DNA from 2 places in the Brevundimonas sp. UBA7507 genome. Region 2 is predicted to be linked to the other one. Evidence: predicted binding sites of a transcription regulator. Region 2 holds the regulator's gene; the other holds the start of a gene.
What was found. Region 2 encodes HrcA, which represses chaperone genes, less so after heat shock. Its sites were predicted from a motif close to GTTAGCANTCNNNNNNNNNGANTGCTAAC; they were not measured.

Region 1: groES (co-chaperone GroES) is a predicted target of HrcA. The motif match lies at 3,082-3,110, and genes of this name have one in related genera.

The regions. Positions count from the first base shown of each region.
Region 1 is NZ_DLNP01000017.1:204,766-213,757, reverse strand. It holds gene pgi (glucose-6-phosphate isomerase) at 1-832, shown strand, start outside; gene B3D50_RS13210 (hypothetical protein) at 999-1,745, opposite strand; gene B3D50_RS13205 (ion channel) at 1,935-2,390, shown strand; gene B3D50_RS13200 (hypothetical protein) at 2,448-2,921, opposite strand; gene groES (co-chaperone GroES) at 3,160-3,447, shown strand; gene groL (chaperonin GroEL) at 3,504-5,150, shown strand; gene B3D50_RS13185 (MFS transporter) at 5,255-6,523, opposite strand; gene B3D50_RS13180 (cupin domain-containing protein) at 6,520-6,996, opposite strand; gene dapE (succinyl-diaminopimelate desuccinylase) at 7,047-8,240, shown strand; gene B3D50_RS13170 (carboxymuconolactone decarboxylase family protein) at 8,317-8,763, shown strand; gene B3D50_RS13165 (sigma-70 family RNA polymerase sigma factor) at 8,768-8,992, shown strand, end outside.
Region 2 is NZ_DLNP01000018.1:159,363-168,354, reverse strand. It holds gene dnaK (molecular chaperone DnaK) at 1-53, opposite strand, end outside; gene B3D50_RS14395 (alpha-ketoglutarate-dependent dioxygenase AlkB) at 340-987, shown strand; gene B3D50_RS14390 (dienelactone hydrolase family protein) at 1,061-1,966, shown strand; gene grpE (nucleotide exchange factor GrpE) at 2,101-2,727, opposite strand; gene hrcA (heat-inducible transcriptional repressor HrcA) at 2,724-3,818, opposite strand; gene B3D50_RS14375 (GNAT family N-acetyltransferase) at 3,815-4,369, opposite strand; gene rph (ribonuclease PH) at 4,414-5,139, shown strand; gene B3D50_RS14365 (hypothetical protein) at 5,206-5,580, shown strand; gene pnp (polyribonucleotide nucleotidyltransferase) at 5,719-7,947, opposite strand; gene rpsO (30S ribosomal protein S15) at 8,204-8,473, opposite strand; gene truB (tRNA pseudouridine(55) synthase TruB) at 8,564-8,992, opposite strand, start outside.

The DNA.
Region 1 (8,992 bases), on a different contig from region 2:
CGGGCGCTATTCCCTGTGGTCGGCGGTAAGCCTGTCCTGCGTCATCGGCCTGGGCTGGGACGCGTTCCACGGCTTCCTCGACGGCGCCGCCGCCCTGGACCGCCACTTCCTCGAGGCCCCGCTGGAGAGGAATGCGCCGGTGCTTTTGGCTCTGGCCGAGATCTACAACGTCAACGGCTTGCATCGCCCGGCGCGCACCATCTCCCCCTACGCCCACGCCCTGCGCCGCCTGCCCGCTTTCCTGCAGCAACTCGAGATGGAATCGAACGGCAAGCAGGTGCGCCGCGACGGCGCGCCGGTCGGCCGCCAAACCTGCCCCGTCATCTTCGGCGAGCCGGGGGCCAACGCTCAGCACGCCTTCTTCCAGCAATTGCATCAAGGGCCGCAGGTCGTTCCGGTCGACTTCATCATCGTGGCCCGCACCTGCGAGGAGACGCCCTCGACCGATCTATGGGCCAACGCTCTGGCTCAGGCCCAGGCCCTGATGCAGGGCAAGACCGAAGCCCAGGCCCGCGCCGAACTGATCGCTTCCGGCGCATCCGAGGACGAAGCCGACCGCTTGGCGCCGCACAAGACCTTTCCCGGCAATCGACCGTCGACCGCCATTTTGATGGAGCGGCTGACGCCCCAAAGCCTCGGCGCCCTGATCGCCCTCTATGAGCACAAGACCTTTGTCGAAGGCGTCCTGTGGGACATCAACAGCTTCGACCAATGGGGCGTGGAACTGGGCAAGGTTCTGGCCAAGGCCCTGCTGAAGGACGCCGCCACGGGAACCCCCTCGGCGGATCTCGACCCCTCCACGGCGGACCTGCTACGGCGGCTGACGGCGTGACCGTCGTCGCGTCCATCCGGCAGCGGCTGGCCTGATCTTGCCTGATCTGGCTGGCGCACATCGGGTTCGACCCCGCGCGCCGGGCCATGGGCTCAAGTCGCAGAACCTCTCCGACCCCGCCACCTGGGCCTCGTCGGAAGGACCGCTGCGCCCAGACGTTTGACGCTTAATAGGGATCGATGCTGCGGACCCGCCCCTCGCTGCTGACGGTGCAGACGGATCGATACGGCCCCGTGCCCATCACCATCTGCCATTCGTCGCCCATCTCGCGAACGCTGATCGGCGCGGAGCTTCCTCGAGGCTGGTTCTGAAAATCGTCCGCGCGCTCCGAACAGGCCTGCTGGGCCGCCCAAGGGGCACGACGCACATGGCGGCTGTTCGCGGCGCGTCGGTTGCTGCGCTCAGCTTCACCGGCCAGATAGCCGTCATGATAGGCTTGACTGTCGTTCCGGTCATAGGCGGCGCCGTAAAGCGCGTCCTGATAGCCGCGAGAATAGTCGCGGTCGTGTTGGGCGTCGCTGTCGCCGTGCCTGTTGTTGTGGTGAGCCAACGCCGCCGCCAGACCGATCACCGCCGCCCCTGCGATGACCGCCGCTGCAGCGTTGCCGCCACCGTCGCGCGAGCCGCCGCCATCGCACAGACTGGAGTCCATCCGGTCGATCGCCGCATAACGACCGTTCGTGGTGGTGATCTGCACGCATTCGCCGCCGCGCCGCCAATAGCTCCACTTGGAGCCCGAGCCTTCCTGCGTGCGGACGAATTGATAGCCTCTGCCTTCAATCGCGCCCTCTGCAGAGCCGGCGCGCGCGCCTACCAGGTCGCGCAAATCGGGCGGCGTCTGCGCCCAAGCGGGAAAGGAGGCGGCCGACAGGGCGGCGGCGGCGAACACGGCGACGGGCGTTTGGGATTTCATGAGGGTTCTCTGCTGATCGAGACGAAAAAAGCGAACCGACGCGAGCACAAACCGAATTCGTCCAGAAGCTGGACACAGACTTATCTTACCATGGCCGATCCACGTTCTCCAGAGCGACCCCGAAGTCGGTTGACGCCGACGGCTTCAACCGTCAGCATTTTTTCGTGAGCGCGGCCGGAGAACATGGACATGATCCCTGAACTGCTGGCGGGCACCGTCATGGTGTTGGCGACCGTCGGGCTGCACGCCGTAGGCCTGTTGACGCTCGGTTGGATTCTGGCTCTCGGCGACATCACGCGACCGGGCCGGGAAGTGCGCCTGAACCCTCTGTCGCCGTGCGGCGCCGCCTACACCGTCACCGTGGTGTTGGGACTGTTCGTTCTGCACGGGGTCGAGGTCTGGCTCTACGCCGCCCTTTTCTACCTGCTGGGCGCTGTGCCGGATCTGCGCGAAGCGGTCTATTTCTCATCGATCAGCTACAGCTCGATCGGCTACGGCGACACTTCCATCGACCCGGAGTGGAAGCTGCTGGGCGCGATCGAAGGCATCAACGGCGCCATTCTTCTGGGCTGGACGGTAGCCTTCTTCGTCACGGTCATGGGGCGGCTGCTGCCGTCCTCGGAACGGAACACAGGCTTCGAATAGAAGGCACGGAAAAAGGCCCGACCGAACGATCGGGCCTTTCTTCATTCCCCCGTTCGCCTACCAGCGGCGGTCGTAGCGATAGTCGCGGTCGCGGCGGTTCTGATGGCTACGCCATTCGCCGTGGTTCCGCCAGTAGCGGCCGTCGCGGTAGTAACGACCGTCTCGCGAGTAACGATCGCCATAACGGCTGTCGTAGCGGTTGTAATAGCCGTCGCGGCTGTTGATGCCGTGCTCGCGCTCCCAGTGGCCCTGGTTCCGATAGCAGCGGCCGCCGCGGTAATAGCCGCAGTCGTCGTTGTTCGAGGACGAGGCCGCGCCCAGGGCCGCACCCGCCAGAGCGCCGCCCGCGACATAGCGTCCGTCGCCTTGACCGATCAGGGCGCCGGCGACGCCGCCGACCACGGCGCCCAGGACGGCGTCACGGCCGGTGTTGTCGCGATCGCGGTCGCGATAGTGCTGGGCGGCGGCCGGAGTCGAGGCCAGCATCGTCAGGACGATAGCGCCGGCGCCGATCTTGGACAGGGTCTTCATGGCGGGCTCCTTTCGAAAGCCGGTTGGTCCGTTGTCCCCCTTCTAGCGGCGCCTGTCTGAACGACCCCGGCGGCGGTCGTTCATTTTCGCTTCATCGGGGCGCCGAATTTCGGCCTACGCGGCCCTTGACGCCCTCGCTTCCCCTGCCTAACTCCCCGGCGTTAGCACTCGGGGAGGGCGACTGCCAAAGTCGTGGGCTCCGAGGGCTGGAACCAACATCCTAACGGGAGTTACTCAGATGGCGTTTCGTCCGCTCGGCGACCGCGTGCTGGTCAAGCGCGTTGAAGAAGAATCCAAGACCAAGGGCGGGATCATCATCCCCGATACGGCCAAGGAAAAGCCCCAGGAAGGCGAAGTCGTCGCCGTGGGCCCCGGCGTCCGTGACGAAGACGGCAAGTTCGTCGCCCTGGAGCTGAAGGCCGGCGACCGCGTCCTGTTCGGCAAGTGGTCGGGCAGCGAAGTGAAGATCGACGGCGAAGACCTGATCATCATGAAGGAATCCGACGTCCTGGGCGTGCTGTCGTAAGACGCGTCCTGGTTTCCGGTTTCTCTCGTAAAAACATCTAGATAGGAGCAGCCCCCATGGCCGCTAAAATCGTAAAGTTCAACACCGACGCCCGCGACAAGATGCTGAAGGGCGTCAACGTCCTGGCTGACGCCGTCAAGGTGACGCTGGGTCCGAAGGGCCGCAACGTCGTGATCCAGAAGTCGTTCGGCGCCCCGCGCTCGACCAAGGACGGAGTCTCGGTCGCCAAAGAGATCGAGCTGGAAGACGCCTTCGAGAACATGGGCGCCCAGATGATCCGCGAAGTCGCCTCCAAGGCGAACGACAACGCGGGCGACGGCACCACCACCGCCACCGTCCTGGCTCAGGCCATCGTGCAAGAGGGCCTCAAGGCCGTCGCCGCCGGCATGAACCCGATGGACCTGAAGCGCGGCATCGACCAGGCCGTCGCCGTGGCCCTGGATGAGGTCAAGTCGATCTCCAAGCCCGTCGCCAACAACTCCGAAATCGCCCAGGTCGGCACCATCTCGGCCAACGGCGATGAAGAAATCGGCGCGCTGATCGCCCAGGCCATGGCCAAGGTCGGCAACGAAGGCGTCATCACGGTCGAAGAAGCCAAGACGGCCGAAACCACGGTCGACATCGTCGAAGGCATGCAGTTCGACCGCGGCTACCTGTCGCCCTACTTCATCACCAACCCGGACAAGATGGAGGTCGCCCTCGAAGAGCCCCTCATCCTGCTCCACGAGAAGAAGCTGACCTCGCTGCAGCCCATGCTGCCGGTGCTGGAAGCCGTGGTTCAGTCGGGCCGCCCCCTGCTGATCATCGCCGAGGACATCGAAGGCGAAGCCCTGGCCACCCTGGTGGTCAACAAGCTGCGCGGCGGCCTGCGCGTCGCCGCCGTCAAGGCTCCGGGCTTCGGCGACCGCCGTAAGGCCATGCTGGAAGACATCGCCATCCTGACGGGCGGCCAGGTCATCTCTGAAGACCTGGGCATCAAGCTGGAAACCGTCACCCTGGACATGCTGGGCAAGGCCAAGAAGGTCTCCATCACCAAGGACGACACCACCATCGTCGAAGGTTCGGGCGAGAAGGACGGCATCGAGGCTCGCGTCGGCCAGATCAAGCGTCAGATCGAGGACACCACCTCGGACTACGACCGTGAGAAGCTGCAAGAGCGTCTGGCCAAGCTGGCCGGCGGCGTCGCCGTCCTGCGCGTCGGCGGCTCGACCGAAGTCGAAGTGAAGGAAAAGAAGGACCGCGTCGACGACGCCCTGAACGCAACCCGCGCCGCTGCCGATGAAGGCATCGTCCCGGGCGGCGGCGTGGCCCTGCTGCAAGCCTCCAAGAAGCTGATCGATCTGAAGGGCGTCAACGCCGATCAGAACGCCGGCATCAACATCGTGCGTCGCGCCCTGCAGGCTCCGATCCGTCAGATCTCGGAAAACTCGGGCGTCGAAGGTTCGATCGTGGTCGGCAAGGTCATGGACTCGACCGACGCTTCGTTCGGCTTCAACGCCCAGACCGAAGAGTACGGCGACCTCGTCCAGATGGGCGTGATCGACCCGGCCAAGGTCGTCCGTTCGGCTCTGAAGTCGGCCGCCTCGGTCGCTGGCATCATGATCACCACGGAAGCCGCCATCGCTGACGCGCCGAAGAAGGCCTCGGCTGGCGGCGCCCCCGACATGGGCGGCATGGGCGGTATGGGCGGCATGGACTTCTAAGGAAGTCCGGCTTCTCAAAGCTCAAACGACGGAAGGGCGGGATCGAAAGATCCCGCCCTTTTCTTTCCCTTCTCCCCTTGAGGCGGAAGGATCGCTCCGGCGCATCAGGTCAGCCGGTTCGCCTTCCTCAGGCTGGGGAAGGTCTTGGCCCAGACCCCTGTCGCGGCCAGGGCGCCGATCCCGCCGAACACCGCCGCGCCGATCGGGCCGAGCAGGCGCACCATGACGCCCGAATAGGCCTCGCCCAATTCGTTCGAGGCGCCGATGAACAGCATGGACACCGACGACACCCGCCCGCGCATGTGATCGGGCGTCGCCAGCTGGATCAGGGTCTGGCGGATGTTGACGCTGATCATGTCCGCCGCCCCGCCCAGGAACAGCACCGCCCCTGACAGCCAGACGCTCTTGGACAGGCCGAAAATCAGAGTGCAGACGCCGAACACGGCCACCGCCCCGAACATCCACCGTCCGCCGTGGCGCACGATGGGAAAGCGGCTGAGATACAGGGCCATGATCAGCGCCCCCACCCCGAACGAGGCCCGCAGCAGGCCGAAGCCGACAGCCCCGACATGCAGGATGTCGCGCGCGAAGATCGGCGTCAGCAGGGCCACGCCCGCCAGCAGGACGACGACCAGATCCAGCGAGATCGCGCCCAGCACGATCTTGGTCTTCCACACATAGGCCAGGCCTTCCCTGACCTGCTGCACCGGGCCCAGCTTGGACGGATCGACCTGCGGCTTGCCCTTGGTGCGGATCAAGATGAAGCAGGCCATCGCCGCCAGGAACAGCGCCATGGCCGAGGCGTAGGCCATCGGCACGGACACGGCGACGATGACCCCGCCCAAGGCCGGACCGGCGATGGCCCCGGTCTGGAAGGCGATGGACTGGGCGGCGATGGCGGGCGGAAGGGCCTTGCGTCCCACCACCATCGGCAGGAAGGCCTGACTGGCCGGGGCCAGGAAGGCGCGCGCCGCGCCGAAGACGGCGGCCACCGCCAGCAGACCCCACAGCGGCGGCGAACCGTGCAGCGCCATCAGCAGGAAGGCGCCCGCGCACATGCCCTCGACGATGATCGACAGGGTGACGGTGTGCTTGCGGTCGCGCCGGTCCGCCATGGCCCCGGCGGGCAGGGTGAAGGCGAGCAGCGGCAGGAACTGGCACAGCCCCACCAGCCCCAGATAGAGGCTGGCTTCCTCGATCGGACGATCGCGCCGGGCGATCTCATAGACCTGCCACAACAGGGCCGAGGACTGGATCTGGATGCCCAGAACCGCCGTCACGCGCCCCAGCCACAACAGGCGGAAGTCGGGAATGCTCCAGGGACTGGACGGGCCGTCGTCAGGGCGAGAAGCGGAGGTATTGTCGGTCGTCACGTTCGTCTGGGCGTCTTCGGATAGGGGGTTCCGTCGCGATGGGAGTATCGGTCGGCGCCCTTGGGCAGGATCATGTCGATGTCGGGATAGTCGCAGGCGTCCGTCGCCGGGCTGCGCGTTCCGATCTCCAGCAGCACCGCCTCGCGATCACTGCGGTTCTCGACCTTGTGGCCGTTGGGGACGCCCGCCTTGAAGCCCGCACAGTCGCCGGCGCGCAGGATGGTCTCGCCCTCGTCCTCGACCAGCACCACCTCGCCGTCCAGCACCCAGACGAACTCGTCTTCGGCGGCGTGCCAGTGGCGCTGGCTGGACCAGGCTCCGGCGGGCAGGCGCAGCAGATTGACCCCGAACTGGTCCAGGCCGACCGCATCGCCCAGTCGCTGGCGGCGGCGCGGCTTGCACGGCGCGGCGAATTCGTCCGGGTATCCGGTTCCGTTGAGGGTCGGGGCGGCGTCGATGTCGATCTTCGGCACGGTTTTCGGGCCTTCTCGCGAGTGCGGGATATGCCTAAAGCAATAGCCTCATGAACGCCGCATCACATTCCGTCATCGATCCTGTCGAATTGACCCGCGACCTGATCCGCATCCCCTCCGTCACCCCCGCCGACAAAGGGGCCATGGACGTGCTGGAGCGCGCCCTGACCGGCCTGGGCTTCACTTGCCGCCGCATGGTGTTCGAGGGGCCGAGCGGCGTCGGCCACGACGCGCGGATCGAGAACCTCTACGCCCGGCGCGGCACCGCCTCGCCCAACCTATGCTTCGCCGGCCACACCGACGTGGTGCCGATCGGCGACCTCAAGGCCTGGAGCGCCGGGCCGTTCGAGGGCGAAACCCGCGACGGCGTCCTGTACGGCCGCGGCGCCGTGGACATGAAGGGCGGCATCGCCGCCTGGGTCGCCGCCGTCTCGCGCGTGCTGGCGGCGGGAGAAGTCGAAGGCTCCCTGTCCTTCCTGATCACCGGCGACGAGGAAGGCCCGGCCCTGCACGGCACCAAGCGGGTGGTCCAGACCCTGGCCGCCGAGGGCGAGGTCATCGACGCCTGCGTGGTCGGCGAGCCCTCCTCGGCCCACCACCTGGGCGACATGATCAAGGTCGGACGGCGCGGCTCTCTGAACACCTGGATCACCGTCTTCGGCAAACAGGGCCACGTCGCCTATCCCGATCGCGCCGCCAATCCGGCCCCGGTCATCGCCCGCTTGCTGGCCCGTCTCGACGCCCACGTGCTGGACGAGGGCTATCCCGAGTTCCCGCCGTCGAACCTGGAGATCACCACCATCGACGTGGGCAATCCGGCGAGCAACATCATCCCCGCCGAGGCCAAGGCGCGGCTGAACATCCGCTTCAACCCGACCCATACCGGCGACGGCCTGATCGACTGGCTGAACCGCGAGGCGGGCGCGCTTCAGGCCGAGACGGGCTTGCGGATCGAGCTGGAGCACATGTGCTCGGGCGAGGCCTTCCTGACCGAACCCGGCGTCTTCGTCGGCGCGGTGCAGGACGCGGTGGAAGCCGTGCTGGGCCGCCGTCCGGAAGCCTCGACCACCGGCGGCACCTCGGACGCCCGCTTCATCCGCGCCCTGTGCCCGGTGCTGGAGCTGGGTCTGGTCGGCCAGACCATGCACCAGGTCGACGAGCGCGTGCCCGAGGCCGAACTGCGCGCCCTGACCGACGCCTATGAGCGCGTCATCGCAACGGTGCTGGAGCGCTTGAAGCCCTGATCCGCGTGGTCATGTCACAATCCGGCGACGTGTCTCGTCATGGAGGGATATCTCCCCAAGCCACAGGAGCCACGACATGACCCCGCGCATAACCAGCCCCGCCAAAGCCGCCCCCGAAACCTATCAGGCGATGGTGCGGCTGGAACAGGCCGTCGCCGCCAGCGGTCTGGAGCACAGCCTTCTGGAACTGCTGAAGATCCGCGTCTCGCAGATCAACGGCTGCGCCTATTGCCTACACATGCACACCGCCGACGCCCGCCGGGCCGGCGAGGACGAAGTGCGCCTGCACCTGCTCGCTGCGTGGCGGGAATCCTCGCTGTTCAGCCCGCGCGAACGCGCCGCACTGACCTGGGCCGAGAGCCTGACCCGCATCGAACAGACCCAGGCGTCCGATGCGGACTACGCCGTGCTCGAGGCCCAGTTCACGGAAACCGAACAGGTGAACCTGACCTTCGCCATCGGAGCGATCAACGTCTGGAACCGGCTCGCCGTCGGCTTCCGCTCGGCGCACCCGGCAGGCTAGCCGCATGTCGCGGCCTGATCCCGTCACTGAGACCTTCGAAACGCATCGGCCGCGACTGACGCGTCTGGCCTATCGAATGCTCGGCTCCCTGGCCGAAGCCGAGGACGTGGCGCAGGACGCCTGGCTGCGGTGGAGCCGCATCAACCCGGCCGAAATCCGCGAACCCGGCGCCTGGCTGACGCGCACGGCGACCCGTCTGGCGCTGGACCGGCTGAAGTCCGCCCGGATG
Region 2 (8,992 bases):
ACGGCGACGCACGAGTTGGTCGTGCCGAGGTCGATGCCGATGATCTTGGCCATGGGCTTGTCTTTTTCACTCCTTGCGGCGGGCGATGCGGCGGCCTCGTAACATCAAGCGCCGCGCGTGACCGCCCCCAGTTGGGCTTTTGAAATCATGCCTCGCCGGACGACGCCCGGTTCGGCGGTGGATGGGGTCGGCGGACAAACCCCTAACGAAAAGGGGGTTATCGCCGGATTGGCTCGGATATGGGAAAGACCGCAGGGGCTGCAAGGCCTTCCGCCCGGTTCCGGCCAGATTCCGCGCCTTATGACGGACAAGGCGGCGCGGCGCCGCTAAATTCGGTCGATGATCCCGCAAAACCGCCCGCAACCGTCCAGAAAAGAGCTGAGGGAAGCGCCGACGGCCCTGCCCGGCTTTCGCCTGTGGCCCGGCCTGCTGGACGCCGCTGAACAGGCCGAACTGCTGGTCGAGGTGCGGCGAGGACTTGAGGCGGCGTCCCTCTATCGCCCCGTCACGCCGGGCGGGCGGCCCTTCTCGGTGCGGATGAGCAATTTCGGCGCCCTGGGCTGGGTGTCGGACCGTCAGGGCTATCGCTACCAGCCGACCCATCCGGCCACCGGCGCGCCGTGGCCCGCCATTCCGGCCCGGCTGTTGAGCCTGTGGGACGCCCTGACCGGCTGGCCGAGCCCGCCCGACGCCTGCCTGATCAACCTCTATCAGGGCGAGGCGAAGATGGGCCTGCATCAGGACCGGGACGAGCGCGATCTGACGGCGCCGGTGCTGTCGATCTCCCTGGGCGACACGGCGGTGTTCCGCATCGGCCCGGCCGAGGGCGGCGCGACCGCCGCCGTGCGCCTGGCCTCCGGCGACGTCTGCGCCCTGACCGGCCCGGCGCGGTTGGCGCGTCACGGGATCGACCGGCTGCTGGCGGGCTCGTCGCGGCTGCTGCCCGGCGGCGGACGAGTCAACCTGACCCTGAGAGTCGCGGGCTAGGCGGAAAGACTCGACGGCGCGCAAAAAGCCGGGGCACTGTCACGCCTTCCACAGCGCCGACCGGAGACCCGAGATGACCCTGATCACCCGGCCCGAGGGCCTGAGCCCCGACCAGATCGCCCCCAGCCGCCGCAGCCTGGGCGCAGCGACGGCGGGCGGCCTGTTCTTCGCCGCCTACGCCCCCGCCGCCCTCAGCCAGTCGGCCCAGCCGATCGCCACCGACACGGCGGGCCTGATCACGGCCGACGCGGCCTATCCAGCGCCCGGCGGCTTTGCCCTGCCCGCCTATGTCGCCCGACCCGAAGGCGCCGGCCACTTCCCCGTCGTCATCGTCGTGTCCGAGATCTTCGGCGTGCACGAGTACATCCGCGACGTCTGCCGCCGCCTGGCCAAGGCGGGCTATGCGGCCGTGGCGCCCGCCTTCTTCGTCCGCGTCCAGGATCCCGCCCCGCTCAGCGACATGCAGGCGATCCAACGCATCGTCGCCGCCGCCGGCTACGACCAGGTGATGGGCGACATCGGCGCCACGCTGGACTGGATCGGCGCCCAGTCCTGGGCCAAGGCCGACAAGGTCGGGATCACCGGCTTCTGCTGGGGCGGCAAGGTGGTGTGGCAGGCCATGGCCCGCTTCCCGACGCTGGACGCCGGGGTCGCCTGGTACGGCCGCCTGTCCCCCGCCGCCAACGCCACCGACGAGCAGATGGCGGCGGGCCGCCCCTGGCCCATCGACCTGGCGGGCGAACTCAAGGCGCCGGTGCTGGGTCTTTACGGTGGTGCAGACAGCGGCATTCCCAACGACACGGTCAAGGCGATGAACGACGCCCTGAGCGCCGCGGGCCGGAGCGACAGCTCCATCATCCTCTATGACGACGCCCCGCACGGCTTCCACGCCGACTATCGCGCCTCCTATCGCGAGGCGGACGCGAAGGAAGGCTGGCGGCGGCTGCTGGCGCTGTTCAATTCGAGATTGAAAAACTGACCCTTCCTTGCGCTCACCCCGGCGGACGCCGGGGCCCAGTGCTTTGGCCGCAAGCGCGGCACGGGAAGCCAAGCAAAGAAAAACGGCCCGACGCGTCTGCGCCGGGCCGTCGTCGTTTCAGCGCGCGAAGACCATCAGGCCTTGGCGTCGAAATTCCCGCCGGTCGTGTTCGGGTCCGCATAGGCGCCGCCCGCCGCCGGGCCCGAGCCCTTGGCCGCGACCACCACCATGGCCGCGCGCACGGTGCGGCCGAACAGGGCGTAGCCCGGCTGCAGCGTCTGGATGACGGCCCCGCCCGGCACGGTGTCCGAGGATTGCTCCATCATCGCCTGATGCAGGTGCGGATCGAAGGCGTCGCCCGGCGCCGGATCGACGCGGGTCAGGCCGTTGGCCTCGAAGGCCGACAGCAGGGACTTCTGCGTCAGCTCCAGTCCCGTGACCATGGCGGCCGCCGGACCGTCCGCATCCTTCGGCGCCGTCGCCAGGCCGCGCTCCAGGGTGTCGGCCACGCTCAGCAGATCCTTGGCGAAGCGCTGGATGGCGTAGGCGCGGGCGTCGTTCTGCTGCGTCTCGGCGCGGCGCTTGACGTTCTCGGCCTCGGCCACGGCGCGCAGTGCGCGATCCTTCCACTGATCGCGCTCGGCGATCAGGGCGTCGACCACAGCCATGTCGCCGTCGGCGCCTTCCGCCGCAGCGTCCGCCTCGGACTCCTTGATGTCCTGCTCGAGTTGATCCCGGGTCTCGTCGTTGATGTCGTTCACGTCTCTTGTCCGTCCAGAATCCGGCCCAGCACCCGGGCGGTATAGTCCACCAACGGGATGACACGGGCGTAGTTCAACCGCGCGGGCCCAATGACGCCGATGGCGCCCAGCACCCGCTGCCGGCCCGACATATAGGGCGCCGCGATCACGGCGGAACCCGAAAGCGAAAAGAGTCGCGTTTCCGCGCCGATATAGATGCGCACCCCCTGGGCCGCGCCGACGTCGTCCAGCAGGCCGATCAGCTGCTCCTTCTGCTCCAGATCGTCGAACAGGACGCGCACCCGCTCCAGATCCTCGGCCGCGCGGGCGTCCTGCAACAGATTGCCGCGCCCGCGCACGATCAGGTTGCGGTCATGGCCCGCACCGCCCCCTCCGCCGCTCCAGGCGGCCAGCCCATCCTCGACCAGGCGGGCGGCGGCGACGTCCAGATCACGCCGGGCGGCCTCCATCTCGGCCTTCATTTCATGCCGGGCCTCGGCCAGCGGACGGCCCTTCAGCCGGGCGCTGAGAAAGTTCGACGCCTCCTGCAGGGTCGAAGGCGTCACGCCCGGCGCCAGGTTCATCAGCCGGTTCTCGACCACCCCGTCGTCAGCCACCAGCACGGCCAGCGCCTGCCCGCCGCCCAGAGCCACGAACTCGACATGGCGCACCCCGGCCTCGCGCACCGGGCTGGCGACGATGCCCGCCCCGCCCGCCAGACCCGACAGCAGGGACGAGGCCGCATCCAAGGCCTCCTCGACATTGCGACCGCCGCCCTTGGCGCCCAGCACGGCTAGCCGGGCGTCGATCTCGCGCCGTTCCTCCTGACCGATGTCGCCGACCTCCAAGAGGCCGTCCACGAACAACCGCAGGCCCGCATGGGTCGGCGCCCGCCCGGCCGATGTATGCGGCGAGGCCAGCAGCCCCGCCTGCGTCAACGCCTGCATGGTGTTGCGGATCGAGGCGGGCGACAGGTCCAGCCCGGCGCGCGACAGGGTGTGCGACCCCACCGGCTCGCCCGTCTCCAGATAGGTCTCGACCACCCGCCGAAAGATGTCGCGCGCCCGCGCGTCCAGCGTCGCCAGACCGGGCGAGGGATGCAGCAGGCTCATGCCGCCATCCTCCGCGCCGCCCAGTCCGCACGGGTCAGGCGATGGACCAGACAGTCGTCCGTCCCGTTGAAAACGCGCCGCCCCTCCGGCCGGAAGCCCAGACGCTGATAGAAACGATGCGCCTGCGTATTGGAGTTGAGCGGATCGATCACCACGGCCTCGACCTGAGGCCGGGCGAAACAGGCGTCCAGCGCCTGGGTCATCATCTGCGCGCCATAGCCCCGGTTCAGGGCGTCGGCCTCGCCGATCCAGATGTCGAGGGCGCGCAGGTTCGGCTCGATCTCGCCCCAATAGCCATTGGGCTCGCCCGCCGGGTCGATATCCAACATGGCCCCGATCGGACGGCCGTCGACCTCGGCGATGAAGTAGCGGAAGACGTCGGACTGCGCAGCCAGCTCCTCGTCCCAGTCGGCGGCCTCGTATTGGTCGGGGTCGTCGGTCAGGCAGGCGATGACATGCGGCGCTTCATCCCAGCGCGCCAGTATCGCAGCATCGGCGGCCACGGCCGGGCGAAGACGCACAACAGACAGGTCAGGACGGGACAGGCTCATGGTTTCAGGATAAGCACGCGCCATCCCGCTTCCAAGGAATTCCCATGCGCCCGTCCGAACGCACCCCCGAACAACTCCGCACCGTCACGCTGGAAACCGGCGTCAACCGCTACGCCGAGGGCTCGTGCCTGGTGTCCTTCGGTCACACCAAGGTGCTGGTGACGGCCTCGATCGAGGAGAAGGTGCCGGGCTGGATGCGCAACACCGGCCAGGGCTGGGTCACGGCCGAATACGGCATGCTGCCGCGCGCCACCCACACGCGCGGTCGCCGCGAAGCCGCCGCCGGCAAGCAGTCGGGCCGCACCCAGGAAATCCAGCGCCTGATCGGCCGCTCCCTTCGCGCCGTGGTCGACCTCAAGGCGCTGGGCGAGCGTCAGGTGCTGATCGACTGCGACGTGATCCAGGCCGACGGCGGCACGCGCACTGCCTCCATCACCGGCGCCTGGGTGGCGATGGCTTCGGCGCTCAACTACCTCAAGGACGAGGGCGTGCTGACGACCGATCCGATCCTGGATCAGGTGGCGGCCGTGTCCTGCGGCGTGTTCAACGACCTGCCGGTGCTGGACCTCGACTATGAGGAAGACTCCACCGCCGAGGCCGACAGCAACTTCGTCCTGACCGGCGCGGGCCAGATCGTCGAAATCCAGGCCACCGGCGAGAAGCGCGGCTTCAGCCGGGCCGAGTTCGACCGCCTGTTCGAACTGGCCGAAATCGGCTGCACCGAACTGTTCGCCCTGCAGCGCGCCGCCGTCGAGGCCGCCCGCCGATAAGGCTTTTCGCGGAGCCGGATCGGGACCATCGTCGTTGCATAGGCGAACCCCGATCCGGAGCCCCGCATGACCCGACCGTCTCTTCTGGCCTGCCTGATCCTCGGCGGCCTGCTCGCCGCCTGCCAGCCGCGCCCGGAGCCGGCGGCCTCCGCGCCGGTCCCGACGCCTGCGCCTTCCCCCGCCCGCGAGCCCGAGGCCCGCCTGCCCGAAGGCCCGGACATGGCGCCACAACGGGTTCTGATCGACGAACGCCCGTGCCTTGAGACCTTGGGCGAAGCCGCCGCCGCCCGCCTGGTCCAGCGCTGCATCGCCGTCAGCCCCGCGACCCGCCCGCCCTGCCACGCCTCCAACCCCTGCGACCTGATCCAGGGCGAGATCGATCGTTCCTGCGCAATGTGGACCCGCGACGGCGAAACTCCGCCGAAAGAGTGTGTCCAATGACCCTCTCCCGCCGGGAGAGGGTTTATGAAAAACTGCGCTCAAACAGAGAGCGACCGCGTCGCGAGCGATAGCGCACAAAAAAGACCCCGGCGGATCGCTCCGCCGGGGCCTTCTTCAGTTCAGCGATGACGCCGAGGCTTAGTCGCGACGGCGACGGCCGCGGTCGCCGCCGTTACGGTCGCCCTTGGGACGGCCGCCGGTGTCTTCCGACAGCGGGGCTTCGCCGCGTTCAGCGCGCTCGGCGTTGATCTTGTCGGTGATGTCCTCGCCGGTTTCCTGATCGACGACCTTCATCGACAGCTTGGTCTTGCCGCGATCGTCGAAGCCCAGGAACTTGACCTTGACCTCCTGGCCTTCCGACAGGACGTCGGCCGGGTTGGCGACGCGCTCCAGGGCGATCTGGGACACGTGGACCAGGCCGTCCTTGGCGCCGAAGAAGTTCACGAAGGCGCCGAAGTCGACGACCTTCACGACCTTGCCGGTGTAGATGGTGCCGACTTCCGGCTCTGAAGCGATGGACTGGATCCAGGCCTTGGCGGCTTCGATCTTCTCTTGCTCGTTGGCGGCGATCTTGATGGTGCCGTCGTCGCCGATGTCGACCTTGGCGCCAGTCTTCTCGACGATTTCGCGGATGACCTTGCCGCCCGAACCGATCACTTCACGGATCTTGTCGACCGCGATCTTGATGGATTCGATCTTGGGCGCGAACTCGCCCAGTTCGGCGCGCGGGGCTTCCATCGCCTTCGACATTTCGTCGAGGATATGCAGACGGCCGGCCGAAGCCTGAGTCAGGGCCTGCTGCATGATCTCCTTGGTGATACCGGCGACCTTGATGTCCATCTGAAGGCTGGTGATGCCTTCCGAGGTGCCCGCGACCTTGAAGTCCATGTCGCCCAGGTGATCTTCATCGCCCAGGATGTCGGACAGGATGGCGAACTCGCCCGACGGCTCCAGGATCAGACCCATGGCGATGCCCGAGACCGGACGGGCCAGCGGCACGCCGGCGTCCATCAGGGCCAGCGACGAACCGCAGACCGTGGCCATCGAGGACGAGCCGTTGGACTCGGTGATCTCCGACACCAGACGGATGGTGTAGGGGAAGTCTTCCTTCGACGGCAGCATCGGGCGGATGGCGCGCCAGGCCAGCTTGCCGTGGCCGATTTCGCGACGGCCCGGCGAGCCCATGCGGCCCGCTTCACCGACCGAATAGGGCGGGAAGTTGTAGTGCAGCAGGAAGGACTCTTTGTACGTCCCCGTCAGGCTGTCGATGTACTGCTCGTCCTCGCCGGTGCCCAGGGTGGCGACGACCAGGGCCTGGGTTTCGCCGCGCGTGAACAGCGACGAGCCGTGGGTGCGCGGCAGGACGCCGACTTCCGAGACGATGGCGCGGACCTTGTCCAGGGCGCGGCCGTCGACGCGGTGGCTGTTCTCGATGATGTCGCGACGCAGGACGTCGGCTTCGCATTCCTTGAACGCGGCCGAGAACTTCGACGAGTCGACGCCTTCCGGCTTCTCGTCGGTCTTCACCAGGGCCTCGGCGGCCTTCTTCTTGGCGGCGTCGACGCCCGAGCGGCGGTCATACTTGCCCGGGTGGGCGTAGGCGGCCTTGATCTCTTCGCCGACCAGCGCCTTGATCGAGGCGACCACGTCCGAGTGGTCTTCGGCCTGGAAGTCGAACGGCTCCTTGGCGGCGTGCTCGGCCAGGTCGATGATGGCGTCGATGACCGGCTGCATGCCCGCGTGCGCGAACATCAGGGCCTCGAGCATCTTCTCTTCCGACAGCTCCTTGGCTTCGGATTCGACCATCATCAGGGCGTCCTGCGTGCCCGCGACGACCAGGTCCAGGGCGCTTTCGCCCATCTGGTCGATGGCCGGGTTCAGCACCAACTCGCCGTCGATCATGCCGACGCGCGCGGCGCCGATCGGGCCCATGAAGGGCACGCCCGAAATGGTCAGAGCGGCCGAGGCGGCGACCATGCCCAGGATGTCGGGATCGTTCTCAAGGTCGTGCTGCAGCACGGTGACGATGACCTGGGTCTCGTTCTTGAAGCCCTTGACGAACAGGGGGCGGATCGGGCGGTCGATCAGGCGGGAGACCAGGGTCTCCTTCTCGGTCGGACGGCCTTCACGCTTGAAGTAGCCGCCCGGAATCTTGCCGGCCGCAAAGGTCTTTTCCTGGTAGTTGACCGTCAGGGGGAAGAAATCCAGGCCCGGCTTGGGCTGACGGCCGTAGACGACGGTGGCCAGGACCACGGTCTCGCCGTAGGTCGCCAGCACGGCGCCGTCGGCCTGACGGGCGATGCGGCCCGTCTCGAGGGTCAAGGGGCGTCCGGCCCACTCGATCGTCTTGCGTTTGATATCGAACATGTTTCGTCTTTCGTCTCCCGCGGGCGTATTCCCGTCGGGGGTGTGCGGAGCGGCAGGCCGTTCAGTCCTGCGGTCCCCATGAGCCAGGCCGCGTCATCGCGGCCGGACGGGTGATTGAGGACCGGATTTCAGGCCCTCGCGTCGGTTGCGCCGGTAAGACCCGCGGCGCGCGGGAAGCCTACTTCTAATAGCGGAACGAGGCGCGGACGTGTCCGCCCGCGCCTCGTGGAATTATCCGATCCGCAAGCGGGGCGCCTTAACGACGCAGGCCCAGCTTGGCGATCAGCGCCTGATAGCGGGCGCTGTCGGTCTTGTTCAGGTGGTCCAGAAGGCGACGACGCTGCGAAACCTGCTTCAGCAGGCCACGACGCGAGTGGTTGTCCTTCTTGTGGGTCTTGAAGTGCTCGGTCAGGTTGGCGATGCGTTCCGTCAGGATCGCGACCTGGACTTCCGCCGAACCGGTGTCGCCCGTCGAGCGAGCATTGTCGGCGATGACTTCAGCTTTACGTTGAGCCGTAATCGACATCGAGAGTCCTTTCTTGCCCTATCGCTCGCCTCGCGGAGGCTCGCTGTTTGAGGGCGTTGGAGTGCCTGTCGGCAGACGGGGATGTCTGCGTCAGGGGAGGTTGAAAACACGATCGGGTTCAAGCCGACCGGCCCTGAGATTGCCGAGCGCGACCAGGGTTCCGCCCTCGAAGACCGAAACCAGCCGCGAGCCGGCGGTAAGCCGGGCCTTGAGCGTTTCAATCTGTCGGGGGAGCAGAACGATCGGCCGTCCCTGCCTCAGAGAGAGGGCGTCCTGATCCGTCACGGCCAACTCCGGGATGTCGTCCAGAGCGGTCGAAACGGGCAGCAAGCCCTCAAAGGCGGCGCCCTTATGCGCCAAGTCTTCCAGAAAATCCAGCGTTACGGCGTTGTCGACCGAGAACGGCCCCACCCGCTCGCGTCGCAGGTCCGAGACATGGCCCTCGGCGCCCAGCATGATCGCCAGGTCGCGCGCCAGCGATCGGACATAGACGCCCTTGCCCGTCCGCATCGTGATCTC